Regions from separate parts of the Streptomyces sp. NPDC002403 genome, predicted to be linked through region 1. Evidence: riboswitches for the same ligand, from Rfam matches in the RefSeq annotation. Region 1 holds a riboswitch; the other holds the start of a gene.
The links. A riboswitch is a leader RNA that binds a small molecule or an ion and turns the genes downstream of it on or off. The one in region 1 is predicted to bind cyclic di-AMP.
Positions count from the first base shown of each region.

Region 2: it holds a riboswitch for cyclic di-AMP, as region 1 does, so the genes downstream of both, ACWCPY_RS35885 (transglycosylase family protein) here and ACWCPY_RS06195 (transglycosylase SLT domain-containing protein) in region 1, are expected to answer to the same signal.

Region 1 covers NZ_JBSFBQ010000003.1:347,804-353,279, reverse strand. The annotation lists gene ACWCPY_RS06220 (NAD(+)/NADH kinase) at 105-1,169, opposite strand; gene ACWCPY_RS06215 (APC family permease) at 1,299-2,696, opposite strand; gene ACWCPY_RS06210 (hypothetical protein) at 3,045-3,362, shown strand; partial or broken gene ACWCPY_RS06205 (TetR family transcriptional regulator) at 3,412-3,640, opposite strand; partial or broken gene ACWCPY_RS06200 (FAD-dependent oxidoreductase) at 3,640-3,927, shown strand; gene ACWCPY_RS06195 (transglycosylase SLT domain-containing protein) at 3,921-4,418, opposite strand; cyclic di-AMP (ydaO/yuaA leader) riboswitch at 4,421-4,652, opposite strand; gene ACWCPY_RS06190 (ABC-F family ATP-binding cassette domain-containing protein) at 5,257-5,476, shown strand, end outside.
Region 2 covers NZ_JBSFBQ010000055.1:19,252-24,727, reverse strand. The annotation lists gene eno (phosphopyruvate hydratase) at 1-311, opposite strand, end outside; gene ACWCPY_RS35885 (transglycosylase family protein) at 598-1,356, opposite strand; cyclic di-AMP (ydaO/yuaA leader) riboswitch at 1,360-1,531, opposite strand; gene ACWCPY_RS35880 (transglycosylase family protein) at 1,832-2,764, opposite strand; gene ACWCPY_RS35875 (cytochrome P450 family protein) at 2,870-4,183, opposite strand; gene ACWCPY_RS35870 (nucleoside triphosphate pyrophosphohydrolase) at 4,233-5,195, opposite strand; gene ACWCPY_RS35865 (SurA N-terminal domain-containing protein) at 5,273-5,476, opposite strand, start outside.

The DNA.
Region 1 (5,476 bases):
GAACCGGCAGGGCGGTGGACGTGGGGAGACCGGCGCTGTCGGGCCTGAGAACTGCCATGTCGTACGGCACTTCGGCCCTGCTGCCCTGATCCGCCGGGCGGGCCCTACTCCCTGACCGCCGGGGAGAGATGGAGATGGGCCAGGTCGTGCGGGACCGGTCCGTCGTGACGGAAGAGCGGTGCGCTCTCGCCGTCGGCCGCCGTGGCCGGGGCGTCCGTGAGGCGGAGGCGGGTGCGCAGCCGTCCGTAGAAGTCGTTCGGGCCGAGCCTGATGACCCGCAGGCGGCTCGGTGCCGCGTACACGCCGAGCCAGTCCCCGGCGGCCAGTACGCCGCGCAGCTGGCCGTCGATGGTCACCGCGCCCTGTCCCGAGTGCGGCAGGACCCGTACCGCGATGGGTTCGTCGGCCGCGGCGACCACGGTGCGGTCGAAGGTCATGTGAGCCGCCACGGGCGTGAAGAGGACGGCGTCCATGCGCGGTGAGACGACCGGGCCGCCCGCGGCGAAGCTGTAGGCGGTCGAGCCGGTGGGGGTGGCCATGATGACCGCGTCGGCGGAGTACGAGGCGAGGAGCCGGCCGCCGATGTACACGCCGAGGCTCACCTGCCGGTCGCGGGCGAGCTTCTCCACGACGACATCGTTGAGTGCGGTGACATCCAGTGCCACGCCCCAGCCCTCCGCCGCGGCCTCCTCGTCGAGGGCGACCTGGGGAGGCGGCAGCATGGGGCGCTGTCCGTAGCCCATCAGGGCGTCGATGTCCGGGGGCACTTCGAGTACGCGGGAGGCTCTCATGGTCAGGGTCATGCGCTCCTCGACCTCCGCCCTGCCCCGGTGGACGGCGTCGAGCGCCCGGACCACGTCCTCGACGGGTACCTCGGTGAGGAAGCCGACACGGCCCAGATCGATCCCGAGGACGGCGCCGTCGTTCTTGGCGGCGATCCTGGCACCGCGCAGGAAGGTCCCGTCGCCGCCGAGCGTCACGATGAGATCGGGGTTGCCCGCGACATCGGCCTCCTCGCGCCCGCCGCGTCTGCGTTCGTCGTCGCGCCATACGTCGATGTCCGTGCACGGGATGCCCTCGCGGGCACACCAGTCGCGTACGACTCCCGACGCGACGAAGGCCTCGGGACGGCCCTGGTGAACGACGACTCCGACCCGCTCGACACTCATCCCGCCACGACTCCCCGTGTTCCGATGACGTCCCTCACTCCACTGTGAGGGCATCGGGGGTGTCTTCGCCCGTCGGCGGCCGCTTTTCGCCGACGGGCCGGACACCGCGCGGAACGCGTCCGGGGAGGGTCAGGACTGCGCGTCCTCCGGAATGCTGACCAGCCAGCGGGTCTCCCGGCGAGGCCGCAGGTAGAACGCCCAGTAGAGCGTGGCGACTGCCGTGATCCCGCCGGTCCACAGCAGGTACTCGGTCTCCTGCTGGGTGAGGATGTACGTCAGCACGGCGATCAGCAGCACGGGGATCGCGGGCCACAGTGGCATCCGCCAGGCCGGCGCCTCGCGGTGCGTACCGCGGCGGCAGAGCAGGGCCGCGACCGCGACCAGCAGGTACATGGCGGTGACGGAGACGCCGGTGACGCCGTACAGCGTGTCGAGGTTGACGAAGCAGAGCGCCGCGCCGGGGATGCCGACGACCAGGGTCGCCACCCATGGGGAACCGAACCGACCGAGCCGGGCGAGGGCGTTGTTGATCGGTGCGGGCCAGGCCTTGTCACGGGCGGAGGCGAAGAGCACCCGGGAGTTCTGGATGACCATCACGATGCCCGCGTTGATGATCGCGAGGGCGACGCAGAGGCTGACGAAGGTGCCGACGGCCGAGTTGGACCAGGCGGCCACCATCGTGTTGAGGTCGCCCGAGGTCAGGGCCTCCAGGTCCGGGGCGCCCAGGGTGATCGCGATGACCGGGACGAGGATGACCGCCGTGGATATGGCGAGGGTGGCGAGCACGGTGCGGGCCACGTTGCGCCGCGGGTTCTCCAGTTCCTCGGAGAGGTAGACGGCCGTGGAGAAGCCCTGGGTGATGAAGAGCGCGATCGCGAGCCCGGAGACCACCATCATCGCGGTGACGGTCGAGCTCGTGCCGCCGGAGGAGGCGACCGACCCGTGCACCAGCGCCGATCCGCCTCGCTCGGAGTGGGCGAAGCCGAGAACGGCGACGACGCCTGCCGCGATCACTTCGAGTACGAGGAAGATTCCGGTGATCCACGCGTTGGCGCGCAGGTCCAGGAGGCCGGCGAGGGTGGCGAGCAACATGACGCCGGCACCCGCGACGGGGGCCGGGATGTGCACGATGGGCGCGAGGTAGTCGGCCGTTCCCATGGCGATCACCGGGGGAACGATCATCACGACCAGCAGCGAGAGCACGAAGACGAGCCACCCGGCGAGCCGCCCCGCCATGGTCGACACCATGGCGTACTCGCCGCCGGCGCTGGGGATGAGCGTGCCCAGCTCCGAGTAGCAGAAGGCGACCGCGATGCAGAGCAGCGAGCCGATGGCGATGGTGAGGGCGGTGTACGTGCCGAGGGTGGAGAACAGGTCCGGTACGACCACGAAGAGGGTCGAGGCGGGCGTCACGCAGGAGAGCGTGAGCAGTGTGCCGCCCACGACGCCGATGGAACGCTTGAGCTTCTGGGGGGTGGGGCCGGTCGCTGGGGCGAGCGCCTGGGGAGCGCTGAGCGTGTCGGTCATCGTGCGGTTCCGATCAACAGGTGCGGTGTCTGAGCACGGGAGCGGTATCGCCTCCAGACGAGGACGTGGTGAGTGGTTTCGTCGCTCCCAGCGCGATATGCAATCCCGACGTGTTCCGCAGGTCAAGAGGCGTTCACCTTCGGAATTCGTTGTTCGGAGGGCCGAATCCGACGGTTTGGCGTTAACAACGCGTCATAGTCCGGGGATCGGGGGGTGCGGGAACCGCAGCCCGGGCAGACGGAAAGTTTCGCCCGTATCCAGCATCCGGAAGGCGGGGCCGCCTTCCGCACGGACGGGGCGGCGAGCCCGCGGGTCGCGCATCCTCGGTGTTGATGCCAGCCTGGAGTCATGGCTTGGGCGTCATGGACGACTCGCGGTGTGTTCTCCGGGCACGGTGGCGTGCTGACGGAGGAGGTCGGTGTCCTGTCCGGGGACCTGACCGTTCACACGACCTGGGCGCAGGACATGGCCCAGGTCACTGTGCAGTACACCGGCGCGATCGACTGGTTCACCATGTCGGGCAGCCCCGTCGCGTGCCGTTCGGAGGAGGACAGCCGTCGCCTGCACGACGCGGTGGTGCAGGCGGTCCGGGCCGGGGCGGCGGCGACCGTTCCCGTGATGCCCCGCTCAGGACCGGCGAAGCCGGTGGAGCGCGCCCCGGAGTGAGGGTCCCGCGCGGACGAACCGGTGCGGGGAGGTGCCCGCGCGGCGATGGTCAGGCGCCGCGCAGCGCCGCGGCGACCAGTCCCGCGATCTCGTCCCTCGGCACTTCCCCGCCACCCACCAGCCGGTCGAACACCAGCCCGTCCACACAGGCCAGCATCGTGAGCGTCCGGCCCTCCGCGTCGGCCACGCCCCGCGCGTCCAGGAACGCCCGCACGGCCTCGCGTGCCGCGTTCTCGCGCGGTTACGAGAATCTCGCGCAACTCCGGGTGGCGCAGGCTCAGCCTGCCAGGCACTGGAGGACGCGGCGACGCCGGCCGCCGCGCTCCGCGCCGGACCCACCGTCGAGTCGGCGCTCGGCCGCTACGACGCCGAGCGCCGGCCCCGCAGCCAGTCGGTCGCCCGGGCCGCCCGCCGGGCCGGCCGGATGGGTCAGCAGCTGTCCCGTCCGGCGGCCGTCGCGCTGCGGAACACGGCACTGCGCCTCGCACCGTCCCGCGTCACCGTCCGCACGATCCTGCGCCATGCCGACTGGACGCCACCGCGGCTGGATTCCGTACCTCAGTAGGCCCCGAAGACGTTGTCGATGGAGCCGTACCTGTGGGCCGCGTAGTTGCACGCCGCGGTGATGTTGGCGACGGGGTCGTAGGCGTCCATCGCCGTTCCGGGCACGTGGTAGGCCCGGAAGGTCGGGTCGATGATCTGGAGGAGACCCTTGGACGGCGTTCCGGCGGCGGCGTTCGAGTCCCAGTTGTTGATGGCAAAGGGGTTGCCGGAGGACTCGCGCATCACGTTGCGGTGGATGCCGTCGTAGCTGCCGGGAATGCCGTGCTTGGCCATGACGGCCAGCGACTCCTTGATCCAGCCGTCCAGATTGTTCGTGTACGTCACGGGCTGCGCCGCGGGCGCCACGGCGCTGACGGACTGCGCCGGCGCCGCGGAGGCCGTGGCGGCGCCGGTCAACGGCAGCAGGAGGGCGGCCGCACCCGTGCCCACGGCTATGAAGCCCCGGGTCAGCGAGGTGGACCTACGACGACGGCAGGTAGGCGTTGCGGACATGATGAATTCCTCTCCGTCGCCTGCGAGGTGAGCTGTCGGGTTCAGGCTGGAGATGCCTGGCCGCGCTGAGCGCGGCTTCACCCCAGGGGCCTTTCGTCTGGATCAGGCCGGATCCAGACGAAAGACCCCAGCCGTTCCGGATACCGGGCCGGCGGCTTACCTGGGTCCCCCGCTCCTGCCGTACACGAGTGGGTCGGATGTCCGGGCGGCGGCAGGATTCGGCGTTCCGTCCGGATTGACGGTGACCGTAGGCGAGAGGGACCGAAAGGGACAAGACCCTGATTTCCACACGCAATTCACTTACAAGATCAAGTCACGGGAACAGTGGTAATCCAGCTCACATCGAGCACTCCCCCCTCCTTGCGCGGAAAGGGCTCCGCATCGCGTGACGCGACTCCGGGAGGATGGAAAGTGACTCGCGCCACGAATTCACAAAAGGTGCATTTCGCCAAGCATTTAAAAGGGCAATTCGCTCGAACCACCCATAACGGGACGGATATATCGCGACGGGGAGCTCACCTCGCCGGCCCTGCCCGACGCCCGGAGGCATTGCCATCCCTCCCCCTCCACCGTTATGGTGCTGATGTCCTGTTGTCTCCGATAGAGGTGGACGTTGCGCATCTGAGGTCTGCGAACATCACGCCGTACGGCACCGCCCGTACGCCTGTCACGCCGTAGCAGTGCTCCGCACTGCCCGTGACCCCGCGTGGATGCGACCTCGGTGCATGAGCCGTCCCTCGATCTCCAGGGCCGCCGTACCTTCCTCCGCTGCTCGGTCGCCGCGTGGTGCTCGCATACGAAGCCCCCACTCACCGCGCTTGCGAATGCGAGGAACACCATGGCGACACCCATCACCCCCGGCGCTTCCCTCACCTGCTCGGCCCTGTCCTTCAGCCGGCCGGACGGCACGACCGTCTTCGAAGGACTCTCGCTCGCCATCGGCCGGGGCCGCGTCGGCCTCGTCGGTACCAACGGCGCGGGAAAGTCCACACTGCTGCAACTGCTCGCCGGTCAACTCCGCCCCTCCCAGGGGTCGGTGACCGTCAGTGGTAGCCTCG
Region 2 (5,476 bases), on a different contig from region 1:
CCCTTGTTCTCGGTGGCGTCCAGGTCGAACATCGCCTGGTCGATCAGGCGCTGCTCGGTGGCGTCGTAGCCGACGAGCTCCGGGCCGATCTGCTCGATCACGGCGAGGACGGCCTTCTCGACGCCCTTGCCCTGGTAGCGGTTGGGGTCACCGTCACGGAGCTCGATGGCCTCGAACGCACCCGTGGAGGCGCCGGACGGAACGGCAGCACGGCCGGTGCTGCCGTCGTCGAGGCCGACCTCGACCTCGACCGTGGGGTTTCCGCGGGAGTCGAGGATTTCCCGGGCTACGACGACGTCGATGGACGGCACGAGGCATCTCCTTCTGGGATATGACGCTGTTTGTGCAGGGTCGCTTTGGCCTTGCGCCAAGAGCCTAACCGGCCCGGCCCGCTCAGCCCGACGACCGCCCGACCCCTGGGACGAAAAAGGACCCGAGGGCACACATTGCCGGGCAAACGGTCAGAATTCTACTGACCGGTAACTACAACACTTGAACGGTCCGCCGCTCCCCCGAGCGCGGACGGCAGAACCCCGGCCCGGCGCGTACGGGGGAACGCGCGCCGGGCCGGGGTGCTCGGGGAGGAGCGAGCCGTGACTACTTCGTCAGGTGCAGCTGCTGACCCGGGTAGATCAGGTCGGCGTTCTTGACGATGTCCTTGTTCAGCTCGAACAGCTTCTGCCAGCCGCCCTCGACCTTGTGGTCGGCGGCGATCTTGCTCAGCGAGTCGCCGGAGACGACCTTGTACTCGCCGTCGCCCTTCTTGACCTTCTCGCCGGTCGGGGTGGTGACGGTCTTCTTCGACTCGGCCTGCGGGGCGGCGGAGCGGTCCGAGCGGGAGGCGGCGGGAGCCTCGGTGCGCTCGCTCTGCTTCGGCTGGGCCTGCTGCTTCGGGGCGGCCGGGGCGCTCTGCTGCTCGGAGGCGCCGGAGCTCGCGGTGGAGTTGGAGGAGGAGCCGGTGTCGACGCCCGGGTCGACGCCGTCGTTGGTCAGGTTGCCGGCGCCGGCGCAGCCCCAGGCGCCCGGGCCCTGCATGTCGAGGAGCCGCTCGGCGGTGGCGATCTGCTGGGCCTTGGTGGCCAGGTCGGCGCGGGGGGCGTACTGCGTACCGCCGGCGGCGGCCCAGCTGGACTGCGAGAACTGCAGACCGCCGTAGTAGCCGTTGCCGGTGTTGATGGACCAGTTGCCACCGGACTCGCACTGGGCGACGGCGTCCCAGGTGGCGACGGAGGCGGCGGAGGCGCCGGTCGCACCCATCAGGGGCACGGCGACAGCGGCACCGGCGACACCGGCGAGCGTGGCGATACGGACGGCCTTGGACGGGCGGCGGTGCTTGCCCTTGCTGGAAAGCAGCATGGAACTTCTCCTCACCGACGCCTACGAGGTGAGCTGTCGGGTTCGGGCCAAGTGAGTTGCCCGGTCGCACGTCCTAGCACGCGACTTCACCCCAAGCCGGTCCTGATGCGTCTCTCGACGATCGGGCCCGGCGCTTACCTGGGTCCCCCGCTCCTGCCTACGGCGCTTTACGCGTCTGTTCCCTTCGACCGACGGCAGGATTCGGCGTGACGGTCGACGGGGCCCGCGGTGCGAGCGGTTCCGACCGTAAACATACGCAACCCTCACATTCAAAGATGGACACATCGGACAATCCACCCGTACTTGCATCTGAAGAACCGTCGTTTCCGCAGGTGGGACGCGATGCGGAAGGGGCCCCCAGGCGCGACACGCCAGTTGACGCAAAGAGACCCATGTCTCACTTACGCATAAGTGGACATAGGTCCCTGAACTACCCCGATTTTCGAGGTGTTTTTAGTCGATTATCAGACTGCCTTCACTGGTCCTTCACATCGAGATCGAGGCTCTGGCCAGGGAGGATGAGGTCCGGGTCGGAGCCGACGGCACCCTTGTTGGCCTCGTAGAGCGCGGGCCAGCCACCGGGAACCTTCTGTGCGTCAGCAATCGACCAGAGGTTGTCGCCGGGGCGGACGGTGTACGTGCCGTCAGCCGTCGGCTCGGCCGTGTCGCGCGCGTCGCTGCCGCCGCGGGAGGCGTGCCGGCCCGACTCGCGGTCGCCGCCGTCCGTGCCGCGGCTCCCCTCGGCGGCCGGCGCGCCACGGTGCTTGCCGCCCACGCCACTGGACGAGCCGGGCGTGTCACGGGGGGCGCCGGGGGACGGAGTGGTCGAACCGGAGGACTTCGGGGACGGCGAGGTCTTCCCCGACGGCTTGCCGGCCCCCTGCGAGCCGTCCGAGCCGCCCGTACCGTCCGAGGGGCTCGTGGACGGCGTGGCGTCGTCGGACGGGTCCGCCGACGCCCCGTCAGCCGGCTTCGCGCTCCCGGCCGGGTCCTCGGCGGGGACGGAGCCCGGGTCGACCCCCGGCAGCACCCCGTCCACCGCGAGGCCGGAGATGACCGCACAGCTGGGCCATGCCTTCGGCCCCCGGTCCTCCAGAACCTTCTCGGCCACCTCTATCTGCTGCGCCCGGCTGGCGAGGTCGGCGCGCTCCGCGTACGCCTCACCGCCGTACGCCTTCCAGATCTCCGGCGAGAACTGCAGGCCGCCGTAGTAGCCGTTCCTGTAGTCGGCGCTCCACGCACCGCCGCTCTCGCACTCGGCCACCCGGTCCCAGGTCGTCGCGTCGGCCGCGTGCGCACCGGCCGCGCCGAGCAGCGGGATGGCGATGGCCGATCCGGTCACGCCCGCGGCGACGACGATGGCGGGTGCCTGACGGGGGCGACGGTGTCTGCCGTTCGCGGAGCCCATGGGGTTGCCTTCCGTGTGACTGACGTGTGACTGGTGAGTCGAACGGTGAACCTAGCGGGACTCGAACGCGCGTCACAAGTCGATGCAGCGCAGATCACGCGAAAGTCACAGAGTTGACGGGATGTCACTTCCGGCATGCGCGGCCCCCGGCGTGAACTCCACCGGAAGCGTGCGAAGTCCACGCATGATGAGCCCGCCACGCCACCGCAAATCGGCAGGTTCCACCGCAAGCCGCAGGTCCGGAAGGCGGGTCAGGAGCGTGGCGAGCGCGGTCTGTCCCTCCAGCCGGGCGAGCGGCGCGCCCAGGCAGTAGTGGATCCCGTGCCCGTATCCGAGGTGCTGATTGTCACGCCGCGCGAGGTCGAGCGTGTCGGGGTCCTCGAAGCGCTCCGGGTCGCGGTCGGCCGCGGCGAGCACCACGAGCACGGGGTCCCCGGCCGCGATGTCCTGCCCGCCGAGCGCCAGCGGCTCCGTGGCGAACCGCCAGGTGGCCAGCTCCACCGGACCGTCGTACCGCAGCAGCTCCTCGATCCCGGTCTCCAGCAGCCCGCTCTCCCCCGCGTCCAGGGAGAGCTGGAGCCGCCGGCGCTGCCCGGGGTTGCGCAGCAGGGCGTAGACCCCGTTGCCGATGAGGTTGACCGTGGTCTCGAATCCGGCGAAGAGCAGGATGAAGGCCATGGCCGCGGCCTCGTTCTCGGTGAGGTGCTCGCCGTGGTCGCTGGCCCGGATCAGCCCGGAGATCAGGTCGTCCCCGGGGTTCTCCCGCTTGCGGTGGATGAGTTCGGCGAGGTAGCCGCGCATCTTCTTCACCGACCGGGCCACCCCGCCGCGCGGGCCGCCGCCGTGGCGGATCATCATGCCCGCCCAGTCCCGGAAGTCGTCCTGGTCCTCGGGCGGGACGCCGAGCAGATCACAGATCGCGTAGATGGGGAGCGGGAAGGCGAAGTCGTGGATGAGGTCCGCCTTGCCCTCCGCGACGAAGCGGTCGATGAGGCGGTCCGTCAGTTCCTGTACGCGCGGTGCGAACTCGGCGACCCGGCGCGGGGTGAACGCCTTGGAGACGAGGCGGCGCAGCCGGGTGTGGTCCGGCGGGTCGATGTTCAGCAGATGCGTCATCAGCTCCGCCTTGCGCTCCCCCGGAATGCCCGTCTTCCCCCTGGCGTGCGCCGGCTCGGCGTGGTGCGCCGGGTTCTTGGAGAGCCGGGAGTCGGCGAGCGCCTGCCGCGCGTCCGCGTACCGGGTCACCAGCCAGGCCTCGACGCCGCTGGGCAGCGCGGTCCGGTGCACGGGGCTGTGCTCGCGCAGCCAGGCGTACGCCGGGTACGGGTCGGTGGCGAACTCCCAGGTGAAGAGTTCGGGTGCGCCGGCGGGGCAGGCGGCGGGCTGATCGGCGGGGCGGTCGGCGGGGCTGTGGTTCACCCCCCGACGTTATCGGCTGCCCCCGAAGGCCCTCCGGCGCCCTGCGGCGCTAGGCGTTGTCCTCCGCCGCTCTGATGGCGTCCCGGTAGGCGCGGCCCGCGGCCCGCAGCGCGGCTTCGGGGTCGATGCCGTCCTGCTCGGCGCGTACGGCGAGGGCGAGGAGCTCGTAGCCGATGCCGTCGCCGGTGGGGAGCGGCACGTCGAGCCCCGCGGTACGGACCCGGCCGGCCAGCTTCGCCGCCAGCGCCAGGCCGGGCTGGCCGAGCGGGACTCCGTCGGTGACCGAGTCGCGCTGCTTCTCGATGGCCTTGGTGCGCAGCCAGTGCGCGTGGACGTCCTCCGGGGTCTCGGCGCTCTCGTCGCCGAAGACGTGCGGGTGGCGGTGGATCAGCTTCTCGACGAGGGTGGCGGCCACGTCGTCCACGGAGAACGGCTCCTGCTCGTCCTCCTCGGCGATCCTGGCGTGGAAGACGACCTGGAGGAGTACGTCACCGAGCTCCTCGCGCAGTTCGTCGCGGTCGCCGTCCTCGATCGCCTCGACGAGCTCGTACGCCTCCTCGATGGCGTACTTGGCGAGGCCCTTGTGGGTCTTCTGCGAGGTCCACGGGCATTCGATCCTGATCCGGTCCATGATCTGGACCAGATCGAGGAGCCGGGCGCCCGGCAGGTCGTACGAACCGGGCAGCAGCTCCAGGTCCGGCATCCGCACCCGGCCCGAACCGGCGAGCCCCGCCAGACCGTCGGTCAGCGCCCGGTCGCCCTCGCCGCCCACGAGGACGACGACGGACCGGCCGCCCGCACAGGCGTCGACGAGCTCCTGCGCGGTGGGCGCGGAGTGCTCGACGGTGACGCCCGCCTCACGGAGATACGGCAGCTGCGGGTGGTCCGGCTCGGCGCAGAGCACCCGGTCGGCGGCGTGCAACGCCTGCCATGCGGGCCAGGACAGGAGTCCGGGCGCGACACGGTGGCTGGCGGTGAGCAGAACGATACGGCCGGGGTCTTCAGCGTTCACCGTTCGAATCTACCCCGGTCGTTCCCGCCGCCCGTGCCGCGGCCGGTCAGGCCCCGGCCTGATCCGGACGGGAGACCCTAGGTGTTCGCGCCGGCCGGCTTGGTGACCCGGTTGATCCAGGGGGCCTTGTAGTCGGCGAGCTGGGTCTGCTTGTCGTCCCAGGCGCCGTAGCGCGGATTGACGTCGACGCGCAGTGCCTTCGACGCCTTGCTGAGCGCCTCGCCGACGGCCTGCTGACCGGCGGGCTGCTGCAGGTCGGCGCCGAGCGCCTGGGCCAGCTT